2 regions of the Staphylococcus chromogenes genome follow, and region 1 is predicted to be linked to the other one. Evidence: riboswitches for the same ligand, from Rfam matches in the RefSeq annotation. Region 1 holds a riboswitch; the other holds the start of a gene.

What was found. A riboswitch is a leader RNA that binds a small molecule or an ion and turns the genes downstream of it on or off. The one in region 1 is predicted to bind S-adenosylmethionine.
Region 2: it holds a riboswitch for S-adenosylmethionine, as region 1 does, so the genes downstream of both, PYW36_RS03245 (M20 family metallopeptidase) here and metX (homoserine O-acetyltransferase MetX) in region 1, are expected to answer to the same signal.

The regions. Positions count from the first base shown of each region.
Region 1 covers NZ_CP118953.1:14,064-19,884, reverse strand. Annotated here, with positions in the region: gene rplI (50S ribosomal protein L9) at 1-352, opposite strand, end outside; gene PYW36_RS00075 (DHH family phosphoesterase) at 349-2,316, opposite strand; gene PYW36_RS00070 (DUF2232 domain-containing protein) at 2,328-3,233, opposite strand; gene metX (homoserine O-acetyltransferase MetX) at 3,568-4,533, opposite strand; SAM riboswitch class I at 4,610-4,711, opposite strand; gene PYW36_RS00060 (AzlD domain-containing protein) at 4,768-5,094, opposite strand; gene PYW36_RS00055 (AzlC family ABC transporter permease) at 5,091-5,783, opposite strand.
Region 2 covers NZ_CP118953.1:697,529-703,349, reverse strand. Annotated here, with positions in the region: gene coaW (type II pantothenate kinase) at 1-248, shown strand, start outside; gene PYW36_RS03255 (DUF2750 domain-containing protein) at 421-1,092, opposite strand; gene ldmS (L-aspartate--L-methionine ligase LdmS) at 1,183-2,364, opposite strand; gene PYW36_RS03245 (M20 family metallopeptidase) at 2,365-3,549, opposite strand; SAM riboswitch class I at 3,644-3,753, opposite strand; gene PYW36_RS03240 (S-ribosylhomocysteine lyase) at 3,980-4,447, shown strand; gene PYW36_RS03235 (DoxX family protein) at 4,546-4,899, opposite strand; gene PYW36_RS03230 (pyrimidine-nucleoside phosphorylase) at 4,906-5,821, opposite strand, start outside.

The DNA of each region.
Region 1 (5,821 bases):
AAAGTTCCATTTTACGTTTATCTATTTTGATGCCATGTTGTTTGTGTAATGCTTCTGCGATTTGTTTCGTACTCACAGAACCAAAGAGTTTACCGCTTTCTCCTGATTTTGCTGTGACTTCGACTTCAAGATCTTCTAATTGAGCTTTTAACGCTTTCGCATCGTCTAATTCTTGTTGTTTGTCTTTTTCAATACGTTTGTTTTGTTGTTCTAACTTTTTAAGGTTTCCAGGTGTCGCTTCGACCGCATAGTTGTTTTTAATTAAAAAGTTGTTTGCGTAACCGACTGGTACGTTTTTAACTTCACCTTTTTTACCTTTACCTTTAACATCTTGTGTGAAAATTACTTTCATGCATTATCACTCCTATCAATTTGTTCTTGGATGGCTGTTTGTAATTGTTCAATGGCCTGTTCGACGGTAACGTCTTTCATTTGCGTCGCGGCATTTGTTAAATGACCGCCCCCGCCAAGCGCTTCCATCGTCAACTGCACATTAAATTCACCTAGAGAGCGGGCAGAGATCCCGATAACATCATCTTCACGCTTAGCGACCACGTATGAGGCTTCAACGCCATCTAAACTTAACAATTCATCTGCAGCTTGAGCCACTGTCACAGGATGATAAATTTGATCCTCGTCGCCATGGGCTATCGCGATGCCATTGTCTTGCAGATTCACCGTACGTATTAACTCTGAACGTTTGATATACGTATCGATATCATCTTTTAAGAAATGTTGCGTTAAAATCGTATCTGCGCCGTGCGCGCGTAAATAGCTCGCCGCATCAAAGGTACGTGAACCCGTACGAAGCGTAAAATTACGTGTATCTACAATAATACCCGCATACATCACTGTCGACTCTAAACGTGTCAAACGTTGTTCTGTCGTTTGATACTCTAACAACTCCGTCACAAGTTCAGCTGTAGAACTTGCATAAGGTTCCATATAAATTAATAAAGGATTGGCGATAAAGTCTTCCCCGCGTCGATGATGATCGATGACGACTTTACGGTTCGCTTTATTTAAAATATCTTTATCGATGACCATTTCAGGTTTATGCGTATCTACAATGACTAAAGTTGTTTTGCTCGTCATCATATCCCACGCTTCATCTGATGTGACAAAACGTTCTTTGAGCTCAGGTTTTTGATCGATTTCGTCCATCACACGACGTAATGTCGGATCGATATCTGAGTCATTGAGAACGATATAGGATTCGAGGTTATTCATCATCGCAAAACGTGTGACACCGATTGCTGCCCCAATCGCATCTAAATCCGGTCGTGTATGCCCCATCACGATGACCTTGTCGCCTTCAAGTAAAATATCTTTGAGCGCGTGAGAAATCACTCGAGCACGCACACGTGTCCGTTTTTCCATCGGGTCAGTCTTACCGCCGTAAAAGCGCACATTACCGTTCGCACTTTTAATCGCCACTTGGTCTCCCCCACGTCCTAGAGCTAAGTCTAAGCCAGATTGCGACATTTCGCCAAGATCGATTAAGTTTTCTGATCCTTCCCCAACCCCAATACTGAGCGTTAACTGTGCACGATAGCCGACGCTCTTTTCACGCAACTGACTTAAAATATCAAAGTTGGTTTCCTCGATTTCACGCAAAATCCGACGATTCAAGTAAGCCACAAACTGATCAGAACTGTAACGCTTAAAATAAACGTTATGTTCTTGTGCCCATCGGCTAATCACACGTGTCACCATAGAGTTGATTTCAGAACGCTGCGTATCATTCATATTTTGCGTAATTTCATCGTAGTTATCTAAAAAGAGTGTTGCGATAATCGGTTGCTCATCTTCGTAGGCTTTGTTAATTTCCGCTTCTTCTGTAATGTCTAAGAAATATAAAATCCCTTCGTTTTTGGAATATTTCACACGATAGGTATAGCCATTTTGCGTGAGTTCAATTTCTTTCGCCTTATCCAATTGCTTCAGTATGTTGGGATACACTTCATTGATTGGATCGGAAATAACGTTACGCTCTGTCCGTTCTGATAGAAATTGATTCATCCATTCGATTTGGTCATTTTGGTTTAACACAATAATCCCAATTGGCATATTTTTAACAGCATGATTGCTCGCTAATGTCACTTTTCCACTTAAATCTTCTAAGTACGTATCTAGTTTTTTAAACGTCCATCTAAATAAAAAAGCACACACAATCAACACGATAAACAGTGTTATCGCAGCGATAAAACCAAATACGACACTAAAGAAAAAGCTTACACCAACACTGGCAATCGCGATTAACGTAATCAATATAAAAGGTAAGAGTAACGATTTCTTTACCGATTGACGTTTCATTTTGTCACCTCTCAACGTTTTTTAAGCATGCTTTTTAAGTTTAATCCAAGATCTAACAAGCCAATCAGGCGTGTAAGTGGATATGCGAAAATCCCTACAATAATTAAAAGGACTGTCACACCTATTGGAAACTTTTTAAGTGTACAAGCATAATGAATAAAACTTAAACCTTGAATGACAAGTAAGAAACCTAAGACGATGATAAAGTTTAAACTGATGCTTTGAGCCGTTGTTGATGGTTCTGTCACAATGCTTACGAGCAAAGCAATGGCATATATAATAAAGATAGATTTACTTAATTGCCATAAATATAAAGGTCGATATACCGGCGTTGCTACTTTAAATTGACGTAAAATCGGAAAAATAATGAGTAACGACAACATAAAGAACAACGTGAGACCCACTACAATAAACGCTGGCATTTGGATTGCCATTTGTTCTACAGATGCTTCCAACACTTTTGAAGATTGGGCATCTAAATTTTCTATTCGAATTGCTTCGTTAACAACTTTTCTATAAGGTTCTAACAATTCATGCGCATAGGGAAACATTCTGATGCTTTGTAAAATCATCATTGCACCTAACGTCACAATACTCGTCACCATCGTGACAATATACAATATGCGTTCCTTAGAAACTCTTTGGATTAATAACTGACTAATGACTAAACTCGCGAGGAGTAAAATAATCATAAAGGTTTGTACAAACAAACTCCCCGTCAGTGTTGCAACCATAATCGAAATGAGCGCTGCAAAACCGAATGAATATTTAGAGCGGTACCAAAGAATGATTCCTGGAAGCGGTGCAAAAAAGATAATGATAACGCCTAGCACTGGCATAAAATGCATGACTAAAGCTACCACAATTAAGGCTAAGGTACCTAAAAGGGTTTCTTTAGGTTTAATTTTCGAAAACAATAACGCCACTTCCAAACTTAGATTTATAGTCACTATTTTACAGGCTTTGACAAGGGTTTACAACAGACGTCAAAGTGAAACTATGGCGATGTAAAGGGCGCATTAAATTGAGTGTCCCTCTCTTTCATCGCTTTCATTTTTACCATCTATATTTTGACAAGCTTAAAATAGTTGTATTGAGGCTTTTACGAAGAGGAGGTTACCCACAATAAGCTTTGTAATAGATTGTTAACAATAGTGGAGCTGTATTTCAGTTATTTCAACTCAAATACAGCCCACCTCTGTGCACCTCATTTACATAATTATAACAAAAATGTAACATATTCGTCTAAGTTTAGCGTCTGAATCTTGAAAGTTCTAAAAAGTGATATAAATACGGGGCCCAATCATTGAAGTTAAGTAAAAAACCATCATGTCCGACATTATCTGGCACGAAGAAATGACGATGATATTGGAAGTACTCTCCTAGCGCTGCGACTTGATCGTCTGGATATAATAAATCATCCGTGAAACCCATCGTTAACACTTTTGTATTTAAGGATTGAAAAACGTCAGAGACATCCTCGCGCCCACGGAACACATCATGACTATCTAAGACGTCGAGCAGTGTCAGGTAACAGTTTAAATCGAACGTATTTTTAAATTTATCGCCTTGATGTTTTTGATATGTTACGACTTCGTCAGGCGTGAAGCGGGCTTCATAACTTTTAGAAGAGCGATAAGTTAAAAACCCCAGTTGACGTGCTATACTTAAGCCTTCCCTACCCCCTAAATGAATCGCTTGACGTGCGATTTCATTGAAAGCTCGGGAGTAAGACGAGGTTTTAGCAGTTGCGGCAAGAATAACTGCTTTTTTTACAATAAATTTCTGATTGTATAATAACTCCATCACTTGCATCCCACCGAGTGAAGCACCAATCAATACTTCTATTTTTTCAAATTGCAATGCTTGTAAGCCGAGCTCAATCGCACGGACAATGTCTCGAATCGTCAGTCGCATAGGAAAGTTTTCTTCCGTGAGACGAGAGCTAGAACCAAACGGGCTTCCAATCACATTAAATGTCAAAAACTGATAGTCGTGAAAAGGCATATAACCCCCATCGATTATTTCGCGCCACCACCCCGGATGTTCCTCCGTACCGTAAGTTAAATGATTACCTGTTAAGGCGTGACAAACCAAAACGAGGGGTTGCCCCGGATGACCGACATGTTCATATCTCAATTGTAAATTATTTATCGTTTCTCCAGATTCCATCGTAAATTCTCCTAAATATAACGTATCTACTTTATATTCCGCCAAAGTATGCCCTCCCTCTAAAAATATAAAAAAGTTGTATTGCCTAAGTACGACAATACAACTCAAATTAACGATAAACGACTTATCACTCGATTCTTTCGTTGGTTGTAGCACCGTACTTATTTCTAAGTGGTTGCTGAAGCATCACAGGGCCAAATCCCTCAACTTCTCTTAATAAGCTTGTTCTATTCAATTATTAGTTATCATAACGCATTCAGAATATTCTTGCAAATTGTTTTAATACGACAAAAATAGTCGAAGTATAGCGACAGTAACAATACCGACAATCACCGTAACAGTCAAACTTCTAGAGAGTAATGCAGCCAGTGCGGTCGGCAACGCACTCCATAGAAAAATCCAATTGAACTGATAACCCCATTGTCCTTGTTGTTGCAGGATGAAGCCATCTACAACTAGTGCTGTAAATAACGTGATGGGAATAAAAGAGAGCCATTGAATGATGCGATCAGAAAGTTCTAATTTTGAAATCGCGATGAACGGTGTAATACGTAAAATCAACGTCCCAACACCTGATAAAATAATCGTCCATAAGATATACATCATCGCTCCATCACCACCCCTACACATGCCGCAAGCATTGATGATAATAGAATAGCGATATAAGACGGCATCACTACACTTAACAGTAACATCATCACTGTCACGATACCTACGAGATAGAGATATATCCGCAGTTTAGTTTTTGTCACGCCTTCAAATTGACTTAGCATTAGAAAGATGAACATCGCAATAATGGCATAATCTAAACCTAGCGCTTCCGGGTTATGTAAAATATCTCCTAACAAGGCACCCAAAATACAAATCAAAATCCAAAAAAGATAAGCCGTTAGATTGATACCATGCATCCACTGACGCCCTATAAACACTCCTTTAGAATGCGGGGCGATGGCAATACCAAAAGTTTCATCAGTGAGCAATGTACCCATGCCGATACGATGCCACAAAGGTTCATTTTTAAAACTTGGCGCAAGCGTCATGCTGAGTAAAAACATGCGACTATTCACGACTAAAGCCGTAAGCACAATAATCCAAACGGGGGTATGCACAGCCATGAGCGCAATAATAATAAATTGCGCTGCACCTGCATAAACAAGTATAGATAAAAGCGCAATTTCTAATACGCCAAAACCTGAAGCTACACCGACAATGCCAAAGGAAAATCCTATACCCGCATATCCGAGTAACGTCGGGATACAATCTTTAATCCCTTGTTTGAACGTCACGTAAGCCATCTCTTCTACCCCCTTCATAAAAATTAAACCCATTTTAT
Region 2 (5,821 bases), 680 kb from region 1:
ATAAAACGTTTACTGATGCAGATAAATTAGCTTCATTAATTGGTGTCGTTGGTGAAAGTGTTACAACAGTTTCAATTCATGTCGCAAGAGAACACGGCGCTAAAGATGTTGTCTATATTGGGTCTTCTTTCCACAATAACCCTTTACTTCAACAAGTCGTCACTGATTATACAATTCTACGTGGTTTTACGCCTCATTATTTAAACAATGGGGCATTCTCAGGTGCACTTGGTACATTATATTTATAAAGTTTGACCGATAATATTAGCCAAAAATGTCTACAAGTGTATCGCCTTGTAGACATTTTTGCCTCTTTTTGTTCCTTTTTACCGATATATATGGGATTAAAATAGCCACCAAAATTTATCAGCGTAAATTTTGGTGGCTTTGTGTACGTAAATAGTGATTGATTGAATTACGTTAAAATGTTAACTCATTCGCCAGTTTTTGTGCACTCACAATGGTACCCACTACACCAGGTTTTAAATCGATGGCCACGTAACGATTATCGTCACGCAATTCATCGAGCCATTCTGCAAAGACTTCTCCTTCAACATCGATTAATTCAAAGGATTCGAAGTCTTCGTGGGCCACACGTTTTGCGCGTTGGCTTAAGCTCCATACAGGCATAAAATGGGATTGTTCAAAATGGTCATTTTCATCACTCACTACCATGAACTCTTTCATCCCTTTTTGCGTTAAGCCATAAACCGTATCTGAATTTGAAACATCTTCGACAAACTCTCGAATACGTAATCGATCAATATCGGTCATTATGTCGTTAAATGCAGATAAGATACTAATTTCATGACCTTCAGCGTCCGTCGTCACATTAACAACCGCTTCATCTTCCTCATCAAACATATCGTCAAGTTCATAAGTTGTGAAACGATCAATATCCATCGTGATCAGTTTATCAAATGCGACATTCAAGTTTTCCAAATATTCTTTAGCAAAGCCTTCTCTCGTCCAAAAACAAAATAATTGTTTTCCATTGTGCTCATGCTTCACAATTTTTTTATCTTTAACAGCAATAAAAAATTGCTCATTAGTCAGAATATCTTTGTAAAATCGTTCATTTTTATATGACATACCTTTCTCCCTCTCTTAATGAGCTCTCTTTAAGTTGAATATAAACTACGGCATTCAATTCGTCAAACATCGTTTATAAAAGAGCTGTCATTATGATGAAAGATTTGCTTCTTTCTTAAATGCTTCTTCTAAGCGCTCTATCTCTTCCGGATGATCGGCGTGCCATATCCCTGCAAATCTCGAAGGTACAGGTTGTTGAAAATATTCCCCATCATAAAATGATAATGGATAAAGCACTCCTTTTTTGACATATTTTTCAATTGTTTGAAAGAATGCCTCTTGATCTTCTCCAGAAATATAACTGTAAAATTTATGATATTTTCCGGTGAGCACAGGATCTAAAACTAATAAACTTGTCGATCCGTTATGTCTAAAGTTTAAATCAATCGCATAAATATTTTGTTGTGCATCGACGAGTAAATCAAATCCAGCGACGCCAATGAAGCCTTTGTCGACGCCTATTTTCATAATTTCATAGCCCGCTTGAATCACGGACTCTGGAACGTCAATCGCATTCACATTGCCATTGTAAAAACCGTAATCGTTTGTCAGTTGTTTAGCAGCCCCTAAGTAAATGATGCCTTTCTTTGGATGAAGGGCGTACTGGACACAATAATTGTCGACTGTCTCGATACATTGTTCGATAATCAAAGTTTGTGTGGCCGCTTTCGCATTTTCGATACGTGCAATCGCTTGTTCCAAATCGCTTTGATTATAGCAAATCATAACACCATAACCACCTGCTGTTGGAAGTTCATCTCCTGGTTTAATCACAAGAGGGAGGTCCCAGTGTTTTAACGCTTCGTGAAAATCTTCTATTTTGACGACTTGTCGTTTTGGCAAGTATTTTCCATCTGTCCACTCTGGAATGCGTGATTTGGTATTTAAATCAATAAACACCTGTTTATTCATCGCATAATGTTCTGGCGCAATTAAATCTTCTCCGTGAACATATTGTGTGTAAATACGCTTTTGTTCTTGTTGTGTTAAATTTTGTAATAAAGCTTCATAGCTTGCTTTATCTTTAAAAGTATAGATATTCTCAGGTAGCGTCTGATTGACATGTGAAAATAACGTGCGTAATTTTTCAGTGACACTTGCTTCATGAACAATCACTGGCATATCGGCAATAAGTAATTCTCTTCCAGTTAAAAAATTAGACTGATGTTCATTGGGTTCTAACCATGGATTTGAAATGTATGAAGGTCGTGCTGTATAAACCACATCTTTCGCGTATAAGTCTCCCAGTTTTAAAATTGAGTCATCCAACATTTACAATTTCTCCCTTAATAATTGATGTTCCTTTTGAATGGTATTAAATAAATCTTTGTCTTGAATCAGTGTCGCGCCCATCAATGCAATGATTTTTGCCCCTTTAATTAAAGCTTTATCCCCCATAGGGCTTGCAGCGGCTTCTCTGAAACGATGCGTGTGCCCGACTAAACTTCGTGGTCCAATTTTAATATGTGGGTGAATCGTCGGTACAACATGGCTTACATTTCCTGTATCTGTCGAGCCATAACCAAAATCATCATGACTGACTTCTTCACCTAATTCAGTAGCATAACGTTCAAACAGCGCATCAAGTTGCGGTGATTTGATGAATTCATTTACCCCGTTTTGAATTGGCGCAAACTCATAGTCACATCCGGTTTGTATTGCAGCCCCTTTTGCGATTTGATGCACGCGCTCTGTCAGTTGATCTAAAGATTTTCGTGTTGTCGCTCGTGTGTAAAAGCGAGCATGTGTAAAATCAGGAATAATATTGGCTGCTTTCCCTCCATCTAATATGACACCGTGCACCCGGTCTGATTTATGGATATGTTGTCGTAACTGTGCGACACCATTAAAGAAACTAAGCATAGCATCTAAAGCATTTCTAGCATCTTCTGCATTTTCTGAAGCATGTGCGCTGCGCCCATAAAATTTAATGTCTAAAACATCAACAGCTAAAGTTGGAATTGTAGGATATGTTTCGTTACCGGGATGTATCATGAGTGCGACATCCACATCATCAATAATCCCTTCTTTCACATAAGACGCTTTGGCACTCCCATTTTCTCCACCTTCTTCAGCTGGACATCCTAAAACAACCACGGAACCTCCTAGCTCATCTATAACTTGTTTTAATGCGATGCCGGCAAGTACACTCGACGTACCGATAATATTATGACCACACGCATGTCCTAATCCAGGTAAGGCATCGTATTCCGCTAAATAACTGATGGTGGGTCCAACTTGTCCACTATCATAGCGCGCAATAAACCCAGTAGAATGACCAGCAATATCTTTTTCTATCTCAAAACCATGGTCGTGTAACTGGTCTATTAAAAGTCTCGACGCAAATAATTCTTCATTTCCTACTTCAGGTCTTTCATGAATTTGATGACTCATATCCAAATAATGTAACCGATGATTATCTATATAATCTAATATGCGTTGTCTCACTGATACCATTAAAAAGTCTCCCTTCAAAACAAAAAAAGCATCCAACGATAAAACACTTCCACTTATCAATAGTAGCGTCTCAAACGTTGATTGCCATTTGTGTCATTTATCTTTCAATGGTCTTAACCATTGTTGGATTTAGCACCTTTATCGAAGTTCGATGAGGTTGCAGGGTTTCACAGGGCCAATTCCCTCCACCACTCTTGATAAATTCGTATTTAATTATTACTCATTTTATCGGAAATTCGATCATTTGTCATGGTATTTTCATTATTTTCACAATTTTTCGGAAGTAGTGCTATTTTATCTTAGATTTGGCCTGAAAGAAATCATTTTATTTTAAAGCATAACGCTTTTTTAAAGTGAAAGATTTGTAACTCATTACGGCTTTTAGAAGTTATGTTAAAATGATATCAACGAATGAAGGAGGATGAATTCGATGCCAAAAATGAACGTAGAAAGTTTTAATTTAGATCATACAAAAGTTGTTGCACCTTATGTACGTCTAGCAGGTAAAATGCAAGGTGAAAACGGAGATGACATTTACAAATACGACATTCGCTTTAAGCAACCCAATAAAGAACATATGGATATGCCAGGACTTCACAGTTTAGAACACTTAATGGCAGAAAATATTCGTAATCACTCTGATAAAATTGTGGACTTAAGCCCTATGGGTTGTCAAACAGGCTTTTATGTATCACTCATCAACCACAAAGATTATGATGACGTATTAAATATTATTGAAAAAACGATTCAAGATGTTTTAAATGCAACTGAAGTACCCGCCTGTAATGAAGTTCAATGCGGTTGGGCGGCAAGCCATTCCTTAGAAGGCGCTCAAACGATCGCAAGAGAATTTTTAGACAAACGCAACCAATGGCATGACGTGTTTGGTGAAGGCTAAAATGAATTAAGTCGTAAGAAAAATAGCCATCAAAATTTATCTACGGGTAAATTTTGATGGCTTTCTATTTATAGATGAGCGCTATTCCTAGTTTTTTGTTATAAATGACGAATCCATTTCATCAGTAAAAATTGTAATGGAAGTCGTGCATATAAAAGTGGTTTTGGTACATTCATCCCTTCAATGTCATCAATACGACGGGCCATATAAATATTGGCTGGAAAAACTGCCCATAAAAAAGCGATAATCGCATGTTTAAAAAGATAACCTGGTTTGCGTAATAACAGCCCAAACCCGATGATTAATTCACAAACACCTGTAATGAGTACCGCTTCTTTTCTTAACGGCAAATAATGAGGAACAATTTTTCTAAATTTACCTTCATGTACAAAATGTAATAGTCCAACTATTATAAAAGGAATGCCCATCAAATAACGTTGTACTGTTTTCATCTTTATCTACTCCGTAATCATTTTATAAATTAATTGGGGTGCTTCTGCGGAATCTGAGATTGTAATGTTTTCATATAATTTTTGTTTCACTGCGGCGACATCTTCTTGGTTGGCATAAATGGTTAATAAAGATTCGCCTTCGCTCACTTTGTCACCTATTTTTTTGTGCAATACAAGTCCTACAGCCAAATCAATGTCATCTTCTTTTGTTTGGCGACCTGCCCCCAACATCATTGAGGCAATCCCAATTTCATTGGCTACCATTTCAGAGACAACCCCTGACTGTTTGGCTGGCAATTCAAATGTATATTTCGCAGTTGGAAGTTTTGAAGGGTCATCGACAACTGAAGCATCGCCACCTTGATTACTTAAAAACGTTTTGAATTTTTCAACTGCCGCACCATTATCAATCACGGATTGCAATTGTGCGCGTGCATCTTCTAACGTTTCCGCTTTTTGCGCCAATACCACCATTTGAGCCCCAAGTGTTAACACAAGCTCTGTTAAGTCTTCTGGACCTTGTCCTTTAAGTGTATCAATCGCTTCTTTGAGTTCGAGTGCATTTCCAATCGCACGTCCTAATGGCTGGTTCATATCAGAAATAATCGCCATCGTTTGACGTCCTACTTGATTACCAATTTTTACCATTGCATGTGCGAGCGCTTCAGCATCTTCTACTGTTTGCATAAACGCCCCTTTACCTGTTTTTACGTCTAAAACAATCGCATCAGCACCTGCTGCAATTTTTTTACTCATGATTGAAGACGCAATTAAAGGAATGGAATTGACTGTACCTGTGACATCTCTAAGGGCATAGATTTTTTTATCAGCAGGCGTTAAATTCCCAGTTTGACCAATCACTGCGATTTTAGCTTCATTTACTAATTGAATAAATTCGTCTTCAGAAATTTCTACATGAAAT